Regions from separate parts of the Bradyrhizobium sp. USDA 4474 genome, predicted to be linked through region 2. Evidence: predicted binding sites of a transcription regulator. Region 2 holds the regulator's gene; each other region holds the start of a gene.
The links. Region 2 encodes PhoB, which activates phosphate uptake and scavenging genes when phosphate is short. Its sites were predicted from a motif close to TGTCATNNANCTGTCAT; they were not measured.
Positions count from the first base shown of each region.

Region 1: a site for PhoB is predicted at 1,334-1,350, ahead of ACVW16_RS22785 (YdcH family protein). Genes of this name have one in related genera too.
Region 3: a site for PhoB is predicted at 1,324-1,340, ahead of ACVW16_RS03970 (OprO/OprP family phosphate-selective porin). Genes of this name have one in related genera too.

Region 1 is NZ_JBSRZJ010000002.1:4,419,990-4,423,260, forward strand. It holds partial or broken gene ACVW16_RS22765 (GGDEF domain-containing protein) at 1-289, shown strand, start outside; gene ACVW16_RS22770 (hypothetical protein) at 291-542, opposite strand; gene ACVW16_RS22775 (hypothetical protein) at 572-778, opposite strand; gene ACVW16_RS22780 (YdcH family protein) at 901-1,107, opposite strand; gene ACVW16_RS22785 (YdcH family protein) at 1,436-1,618, shown strand; gene ACVW16_RS22790 (NAD(P)/FAD-dependent oxidoreductase) at 1,807-2,910, opposite strand; gene ACVW16_RS22795 (sensor domain-containing protein) at 3,116-3,271, shown strand, end outside.
Region 2 is NZ_JBSRZJ010000002.1:2,931,584-2,934,854, reverse strand. It holds gene pstB (phosphate ABC transporter ATP-binding protein PstB) at 1-367, shown strand, start outside; gene phoU (phosphate signaling complex protein PhoU) at 379-1,095, shown strand; gene phoB (phosphate regulon transcriptional regulator PhoB) at 1,118-1,825, shown strand; gene ACVW16_RS15715 (GcrA family cell cycle regulator) at 1,926-2,438, opposite strand; gene ACVW16_RS15710 (acetylornithine transaminase) at 2,893-3,271, shown strand, end outside.
Region 3 is NZ_JBSRZJ010000002.1:470,103-473,373, forward strand. It holds gene ACVW16_RS03965 (DegQ family serine endoprotease) at 1-1,077, opposite strand, end outside; gene ACVW16_RS03970 (OprO/OprP family phosphate-selective porin) at 1,393-3,009, shown strand; gene ACVW16_RS03975 (winged helix-turn-helix transcriptional regulator) at 3,051-3,271, opposite strand, start outside.

The sequences.
Region 1 (3,271 bases), 1.5 Mb from region 2:
CCGCGCCTCCGACGTGGTCGGCCGCCTGGGTGGCGACGAGTTTGCCCTGCTGTTGTGGAATCTCGGCGAGGCCGATGCGAAGGCGAAGGCTGTTATCCTCGAACAGGCGATCGACGATTTGTCATTCACCTTTCGTGGCCAGCAGGTGATGGCCGGCGCTTCTGCCGGTGTCGCGCTGCTCGGTGCGCAGTCCGATGCCACCCGCGCGCTGGAGGAGGCCGATGCCGCCATGTATGTGCGCAAGGCGCACCGGCGTCACGAGCCGCGGATCAGGCTCGTCAACAGCTAAATTAAAGGGTCGCGAGATCTTCCGGCACGTTGCCGAATTTGCGCAGCAGCGTGGCGTCACCGAATTCACCGGTCATCGGATCGCCGCTGCGACTGAACGCGACCGCGCCGATATGGCCGGGACCGTGCGCCAGAGCCTCTGCGCGCCGTAAGGCGGCCGTCGGGCTCTGGCATTCCTCGGCGGCGCCCGCGACAGGCGATCCGTCGGCATCAATCAGGAACGGCATTGCAACGTAGTAGGTCACATCAGACATGGCGTTGCTCCAATGGTGCGCCTCGAGGTTCAGGCCGCGCTGCTTCTGCTACGCGAGGATTCCGGAATGCAGCCGGCCGAAATCGCTGCCTGCAATTCCTCCAGTTCGGCTTCCAGATATTCGTTGGCCATGATCAGCGCCTTGATGGTGCTGCGCAGATTGCCGTCGCACATCGCGATCGCCTGATCACAGGCTTGTTCATAGTGGCCGTTGTCGAGAGGGGCGGGGACTGGCATCTGCGGTGTCCTTGCGGGTTGTCCTTGGGTGTTTCCGGCATATTGGGGCCGGGACAAATGTTCTTATTTTGTTCTTTTTGAGTCAAGCGGATTCGACTCCGCACTTCCGCAGCCGCTGTGGATCAGGCGATGATGTCCGGCGTGATCTGGTCTTCGATGAAGGCGATACGGTCGCGCAACAACAGCTTGCGCTTCTTCAACCGCTGTAACCGCAACAGGTCGGGGGCGGGCGATTGATGCAGTGCATCGATCGCCGCATCGAGATCTCGGTGTTCCTGCTGCAACCGGGTGAGCTCGGTTTCGAGCTCACGCTCGTCTTCATGGGTCATGTCTGCGGTGGCCGAAAACCGATAGGCTTGAGATCAAGGCTGTGGATGCCCTGTGGAAATTATCGTCCTTGCGCGGCGTGATCGCAAGCGATCTGCACCTCCACGCACCGCTCCATCTCAAGATATTTCAACGATTCGGAAGCAGTGTCGCGCGAGCACATTGATATCATGGATTTTTCGTCTCGTGGTTCCTTACTCACGGTTCGTTACATATGAATTTTCAAAAATGACGGCGCGACGACGGATACCCATCGACAGAACGAATCGGTGATGTAGAGTCCCTCGTCCGGATCGAATCCAAGGTTCACCCCTACCGAGGAGGTTTCGAATGACAATTCAGGCACATCTGGTTGAATTGGAACGGAAGCATAAAATTCTCGAGAACGAATTGCACGAGGCTCTCGTGCACCTTTCAACAGACGACCTGCAAATTGTTGAGTTGAAGCGCCGGAAGTTGCTGGTCAAGGACCAGATCGAACGTCTGAAGAACACTGGCGATACGCTTCACTAGTAACCCCTGTAACAGTGTAGAGCTTAATCGCATCCTTTCACGCAGGGATCAGCGCGTTTGTGCTCATCCCTGCGGCAGGATGCGCGCGCTGCGCGATGATCGTCGCGCAGCTTGTTTGTTTGGACGCGTTTTCGTGACGCGACCCGGTCCGCGCTTCGCTCGAAAATGCTCCCTAGATGTCCGTCAGCCTAGATGTCCGTCAGCTCGGCGACGTGGTCCGCGATCGCGAGCGACGACGTCAGTCCCGGCGATTCGATGCCGAACAGATTGACCAGGCCTGCGACGCCGTGGTCGCGCGGACCCTGCATCAGGAAATCCTGCGTAGCGACCGCCGGCGGCACGATCTTCGGGCGGATGCCCGAATAGCTCGGCATCAGCGCGCCATCGGGAAGCGTCGGCCAATATTTGCGGATTGCCGGATAGAAGCGCTCGGCGCGCGACGGATCGACTTCATAGTCGATCGTCTCGATCCATTCGACGTCGGGGCCGAAGCGCGCCTGTCCTGCCATGTCCAGCGTCAGATGTACGCCAAGCCCGCCGGGCTCGGGCACCGGATAGATCAGATGCGAGAACGGTGCGCGCGCATTGCAGCTGAAGTAATTTCCTTTGGCGAGATAAGCAGGCGGAATCCGATCGACCGGCATGCCGTCGATGTGGCGCGCCACTGATGTCGCCGAGAGCCCGGCGGCGTTGACGAGCAGGCCGCATTGCAACGTCATCGGCGCTTCGCCGCCGGCTTCGATCTCGATCATTCCGGCCTCCGCCTTGGCGCGGATCAGCGGCGTGTGAAACGCAAAGGCCGCGCCTGCTTCCTCGGCCTCGCCGCGCAGCGAGAGCATGTAGGAATGGCTGTCGATGATTCCGGTCGATGGCGAGAGCAGTGCGGCATCGCAGGCCAGCGCCGGCTCCAGCGCGCGCGCCGCCTCGCCCGATAGCAGCTGCAAGTCGAGGACGCCGTTGGCCTCGGCATGGGCCTTGATCGACTGCAGCTTCTCGGTTTCCTTGGCATTGGTCGCGACGATCAGCTTGCCGCAATTCTTGTGCGGGATACCGCGCTCGCCGCAGTAGCGATAGAGCGCTTGCTTGCCGGCGACGCACATGCGGGCCATCCAGCTTCCGGCACGGTAGTAGATCCCGGCATGGATCACCTCGCTGTTGCGTGAAGAGGTGATGGTGCCGATGGCCTCGGCTTCTTCGAGCACGATCACCTCGCGCCCGGCCTGGGCCAGCTTCCGGGCCACCGCGAGCCCGATCACGCCGGCTCCGATGACGACGCACTCGACCCTATCCATGGTGATGCAGAAGTCCTGCTGAGGGTGCCGACGACGTCGGATTGCCTGGGAAACGCGCCGGGCGGGCATTTTCCGTTAAGAAAGCATTTATCATGTCAGGGCAATTGCCGTATTTCGCGTCACATTTTTCTGTTGGGCGTACAGGCGTTTACCCGATCCAAACCGCTGAAGCCAGACAATCCGCAGTTGAAATCGCGGGTGGCTGATGGCTGAGAAGAACTGGCAGGAAGGCAGCATGCTTCCGATTGCTGTGCAGGCCGTCGTGTGCCTGACCAGCGCGGTGGCGCCTTCGCGTGCCCTCGCGGACAGTTTCGCGGCGCCGAGCCATTTTGGCGATCTCGACCCCAATCTGATCTGGGAA
Region 2 (3,271 bases):
CGGCGCGCTGTGGAACGAGGTCAAGGACAAGCTCAATGCATCCGGCCTCTCGCTCTCCGGCGGCCAGCAGCAGCGTCTCTGCATCGCGCGCACCGTCGCCGTGCGGCCCGAGGTGATCCTGTTCGACGAGCCCTGCTCGGCGCTCGACCCGATCTCGACCGCCAAGGTCGAGGAGCTGATCCAGGAACTGTCCGAGAATTACACGATCGCGATCGTCACCCACAACATGCAGCAGGCGGCGCGCGTCTCCGACAAGACCGCCTTCATGTATCTCGGCGAGTTGATCGAGTTCGACGACACCAGCAAGATCTTCACGTCGCCGACCGACCGGCGCACGCAGGATTACATTACCGGCCGGTTCGGCTGAGGAGACAGGACATGGGTTCTGAACATACCGCAAAGGCTTTCGATACCGACCTCCAGGAGCTCACCCGGTCGGTCGCGGAAATGGGCGGCCTCGCCGAGCGGATGATCGTCGATTCCGTCGACGCGCTGATCCGTCGCGACGTCGCGCTCGGCCAGCGCGTGGTCATCACCGACGCCGAGATCGACGCGCTTCAAAGGCGGATCGAGGAGCACGCCGTGCTCACCATCGCCCGCCGCCAGCCGATGGCGATCGATCTGCGCGAGATCGTCGGCGCCATGCGCGTCGCGACCGATCTCGAGCGGATCGGCGACCTCGCCAAGAACATGGGCAAACGCGTCGCGGCGCTTGAGACGGATTTCCATCCGCTCAAGCTGTTCCGTGGCCTCGAGCACATGACCGACCTCGTGCAGCAACAGGTCAAGTCGGTGCTGGATGCCTATGCCGCGCATGATCTGCCGGCGGCGATGGTGGTGTGGAAGGGCGACGAGGAGGTCGACGCCATCTGCACCTCGCTGTTCCGCGAGCTCCTCACCTACATGATGGAGGATCCGCGCAACATCTCGTTCTGCATCCATCTGATGTTCTGCGCCAAGAACATCGAGCGGATCGGCGACCACGCCACCAACATTGCCGAGACCGTGTTCTACATGATCGAAGGCCAGGCCATCACCGACAAGCGACCGAAGGGCGACATGACGACCTTCGCAACCACCGTCCCCAACACCTGAATCCTCAAGGAGCGACGACCCCATGGGCGCACGCATTATGGTGGTTGAAGACGAAGAAGCTCTCACCGAGCTGCTTCGCTACAATCTCGAAGGCGACGGTTATGACGTCGAGACGGTGATGCGCGGCGACGACGCCGACACCCGTCTCAAGGAGCACATTCCCGATCTGATCGTGCTCGACTGGATGCTGCCGGGCCTGTCCGGTATCGAGCTGTGCCGCCGGTTGCGGACGCGGTCCGACACCAAGCAGCTGCCGATCATCATGCTCACCGCGCGCGGCGAGGAGAGCGAGCGGGTGCGCGGCCTCGCCACCGGCGCCGACGATTACATCGTCAAGCCGTTCTCCGTGCCTGAGCTGTTGGCGCGGGTGAAAGGACTGCTGCGGCGTGCAAGCCCCGAGCGGCTCGCAACCGTGCTGGCTTTCGGCGACATCGAGCTCGACCGCGAAAAGCGTCGCGTGGCGCGCTCGGGCCGGCCGATCGACCTCGGCCCGACCGAATATCGCCTGCTGGAGTTCTTCCTGGAGCATCCCGGCCGCGTGTTCTCGCGCGAGCAGTTGCTCGACAGCGTCTGGGGCCGCGACATCTACATCGACGAGCGGACCGTCGACGTGCATATCGGCCGCCTGCGCAAGCTCCTCAATCTCGGCCGCGAGCAGGACCCGATCCGCACCGTCCGTGGCGCCGGCTACGCGCTCGACGACCGCTTCGCGAAGGCCGAGCAGGCCTGAGCACGGTGACATGCAAGCAAAATAAAAAGCGCGCCCTGGGGCGCGCTTTTTTATGTCTCGATCGTCGCAGGTACCGGGACGCTGTCGTCTGGAGCCATGCTCAGCGCGGACCCGGCTTCGCCGGCGCGCGGCGACGATCGGCCGCCGGCTGATACGCGACCCGCGAGTGCTGGGCGCAATAGGGCAGGCCGGAGAGCGCCTTGCCGCCGCAGAAGAAGAAGTCCGCGCTCGAGGGATCGCCGACCGGCCAGTGGCAGGTGGCCTCGTTCAATTCGAGCAGCGACAGCCGCTGGCTCATCGGCACCACGTTGTCGAAGGTCACAGGTTCAGCCTCGACCTCGACCTCGAAGGCCTGGGCGAGTGCGGTGTTGCCCCGCGAGATCGGGCGGCTCACGCGCATCATGTGCTGCGCGGGACGCGCCTTGCGCGGCCGGGGAGCTGCCGAAGACGGGCTCTTGGCGCGGCCGGACAGGCCGAGCCTGTGTACCTTGCCGATCACGGCGTTGCGGGTGACATTCCCAAGCTCAGCGGCAATCTGGCTGGCCGAAAGTCCGGCCTCCCAGAGCTTTTTCAGCTGTTCGACGCGATCGTCGGACCAAGTCAAAACGGTCATGGCACCCTTTCCTTCACCGCGCGCCGCCATCTGCGGGGCCGCACGACGAATGCGTAAGCTTCGAAAAACCCGTGCCGCCAGAATCCCTTAAGGCTCGCCGGGCGCAATCAGACGCCCGAACGTTTACGCCGGTACAAGAGGACTTTTGGGATCAGAACCGCTGCACGAGATGTCGTATCTGACAAGCCGAACGCTACAATATGGCGTGACTCACGCGCAAGAGTCCGGCGACTCGCTTCCACATGTTCCGTGGCGAATATCCCGCAAAATCGCCACCGCAAGACTACGGATTCAGCATGTCGCGAGGCGTTCGGGCGGCATTGACACCCGTTTCACCAGGCCTAAAATGGTGACGCGTGCCGCCCTTAAAAGGCGGCACGTTTCGTTTTCAGGCTGGTCAATGGTGCGTTGCGCAATGCACGCCCACACCGTCCGCAACATTCAAGTGGCCGTCATGACTAACAGCGCAGCGCCGCATTTGCTCCCCGTTTTCGCCAGGGCCGATCTCGGTTTTGAGCGCGGTGAAGGCGTTTGGTTGATCGCAACCAATGGCGATCGGTATCTCGATTTCACCTCGGGCGTCGCCGTGAATGCGCTCGGACATGCCCATCCCGCGCTGGTCAAGGCGCTGCAGGAGCAGGCCACCAAGCTCTGGCACATGTCGAACCTGTTCCAGAGCCCGGATGGCGAGAAGCTCGCCGCGCGTCTGTGCAACGAGAGTTTTGCCGACTTCGTGTTCTTCTGTAATTCCGGCGCCGAGGCGCTGGAGGGCGTGATCAAGCTGGTCCGCCATCATCACTTCTCCAAGGGCCATCCCGAGCGCTATCGCATCG
Region 3 (3,271 bases), 2.5 Mb from region 2:
GAGCGCGATCGTCAGCTTGAGCGGCTTGCTGCCGCGCTGCACGTCGATCTGCGCGGTGCCGCCGAGCGGACGGGTGGCGAAGCGGTAGTCGAACGCGTTGGGGTCGTCTACGGCCTGGCCATCGATTCCGGTGATGAGGTCGGAGGATTTCAACCCGGCCCGCGCCGCGGGGCCGTTGGGGACGACGCTCGCGACCAGCGCACCGGTCGGCGAGCGCAGGCCGAGGCTCTCGGCGATCTCTGCCGTCACCGCCTGCAGCTTCGCGCCGAGCCAAGGCCGCTTCACGGCCGTGCCGCCGCTCTTGGCGGAGGCGACGACGACGCGCACCATGTTGGCGGGAATCGCAAAGCCGATGCCCTGCGAGCCGCCCGAGCGCGAGTAGATCGCGGTGTTGATGCCGGCAAGCCGGCCGTTCATGTCGACCAGCGCACCGCCGGAATTGCCGGGATTGATCGCAGCGTCGGTCTGGATGAAGAACTGGTAGTCGGTGATGCCGACCTGCGTGCGCGCCAGCGCCGAGATGATGCCGTGGGTCACGGTCTGACCGACGCCGAAGGGATTGCCGATCGCGAGCACGACGTCGCCGACCATCAGCTCGTCCGAATTGGTGAATTCGAGCGCCGGAAATTTTTCCTTGGTGTCCTTCAGGCGCAACACCGCAAGATCGCTGCGGGAATCCTTCAGCACGATCTCCGCCTCGAACTCGCGCTTGTCCGCCAGCGACACCTTCACCTGGTCGGCGCCTTCGATGACGTGGACGTTGGTGACGATGAGTCCGGAGGAATCGACGATCACGCCCGAACCCAGCGAGCGCTGCACCTGCTCCTGCTGCTCGCCGCCGCCGAAGAAACGGCGGAAAATCGGGTCGTCCAGCAGCGGATTGCGGTTCTGCACCACCTTGGCGGCATAGACGTTGACGACCGCAGGCTGCACCCGCTGCACGATCGGCGCATAGGACAGCCGCAGTTCGGCCGGCGAGGACGGAACGCGACGGTCCTGCGCGGCAGCCGGATTGAAGTGGGCCGAAAAGGCTATGCACAGAGCCGTGACGACGGCGGTCCAGTTCGCTCGAAACATTCCTACCTCTCGGAAAAGACGCCGGAATATAGGCGCGTTCGTCTCCCAATAGAAGGGCGCCCGACGGCAATATTCAGTCCTCGCCCGGCGTCACGGGCATACAAGCCTCGCGTGCGAAATCGCAATTTGCTTGGCTTGGTGGATTGGCATGATGTGCGTCAGCTTGCATGCTCGTGCTGGGCAGATTCGGCTGCGGCGAATCGGCGTCAATGGGAACTGGGCAACCGGCGTTCACCGTCGCGGGGCAGTCATCGATCAGTCTTAGGCTCTCGCGTTCTCGACTTGGGGAAGTTCGTCAAAGGATGGAGTCACGACATGAGCAGGACAAGAATAGCGGCCACGGCGATTGGTCTCGCCGGCGCGCTGGCGGCCTCGCAGGCCCAGGCCCAATCGGCAAGCAACAGCGAACAGGAGATCGCGCTCCTGAAGCAGCAACTGAAGTTGCTGGAGCGGAAGCTCGACAAGCTGCAGAACCAGACCGCGGCGAACACGGCGGCAGCAGCAAAGACCAGGGCCGAAGCGAAGGCCGAGGCCAAAGCCGAAGCGCGCTCGGAGGCGAAGGCCGTCGTCGCCAACGCCAATGCGGCATTCCCGGTCAAAGGCGCCCCCCCAACGGCCGGCGTGATCGTGACCATGCCGAACAACCGGCCGACCATTTGCACCGCCGATCAAGCGAACTGCGTCGCGATCACCGGCCGCGTGCATTGGGACGTCGGCGGTTACGACTATCGTCCCAACACGGCGGCCACCGTGCCGCAGAGGCTGGACAGCGGCGAGAACGTCCGCCGCGCGCGCATCGGCCTCGCCGGCAAATTCTTCGACGACTGGAACTTCGCGCTTGTCTATGATTTCGGCGGCTCGTCGGACGGGTTCGGCGGCGCAGCGCCGGGATCGCTGCCCGGTGGCGGGGTCTCCGGCGTCGAGAACGCCTATCTCAGCTACACCGGACTAAAACCGTTCGGCGGCCGCATGGCCGTCGAAGCCGGCATCATGGACCTGCCCTACACCATGGACGAGGCCACGAGTTCCAACGACATCATGTTCATGGAGCGCGCCTCGGCCGGCGTGATCGCCACCAACATCGCCGCCGGAGATTTCCGCTCGGCAGCCGGCACGCGCTGGTTCGACGATCAGCTCTGGATCGGCGGCTATGTCACCGGACCTTCGACGGGCGCCATCCACTCCGCTTCGAGCGCGGCGCCGGCGGGCACGAGCGAGCAATACGGCGCGGTGGCGCGCGTTGCCGGCAATCCCATCAGCGGCAAGGACTACTCGGTGCATATCGGTGCTGACGCACAATGGCTGATCCAGCCGCCGCGCAACCTCATCGCCAATACGCAGACCGTCACGCTGAGCGATCGTCCGGAATTGCGGCTCGACCCGACGACGCTGGTGTCGACGGGGGCGATCGCAAATGTCTCGGGCGCCCAAGTCTACAGCGTCGAAGCGGCTGCGACCTACGGTTCGTTCATCGTCCAGGGTGAGTACTTCTGGTACAACGTCGACCGCACCGCCAATACCGGCGTGCCGCTGGTCGGCGCGCCGAGCCTGAAATTCCAGGGCGGCTATGCGCAAGCCGGCTACGTGCTGACCGGAGAGGGTCGGACTTACAATGCGGCAAACGCGGCCTATAACGGCGTCAAGCCGGCGCACCCGTTCTCGCTCGATGGCGGCGGCTGGGGCGCATGGGAAATCGCGGGACGCTTCTCGACGATCGACCTCAACGATCAGCTTGCGAGCGCCAACGGCGTCGCGGGCGGACGCCAGAACGTCTACACGCTGGCGCTGAACTGGTACGTCAACGGCAACGTCCGGTTCATGCTCGACTACCTGCACGGCACCGTCTCCAAGCAGACGCTGCCGCCGAGCGCGTTCGCGAATACGGGCTCGGGCTTCGACGCCGTGGCGATGCGTACGCAGTTCGCATTCTGAGACGATCTCGTCCGAAAGCGGCGCGAGCTGCTCCCGGACGATCACGCCGCCCGCTTCGGCTTGTTCGCCGCGACCGGCGGCGGCGCGCAGGCGAGCCGCTGCTGGTGGCTCTCGCCCCAGGCTTTCAGGATGTCGATCACCGGCCGCAGGCTCTCGCCGAGCTCGGAAAGGCAATACTCCACCCGCGGCGGGACTTCGGCATAGACCTTGCGGATGACGAGCTGGTCCTCCTCCAGCGCGCGAAGCTGCTTGGTCAGCATGC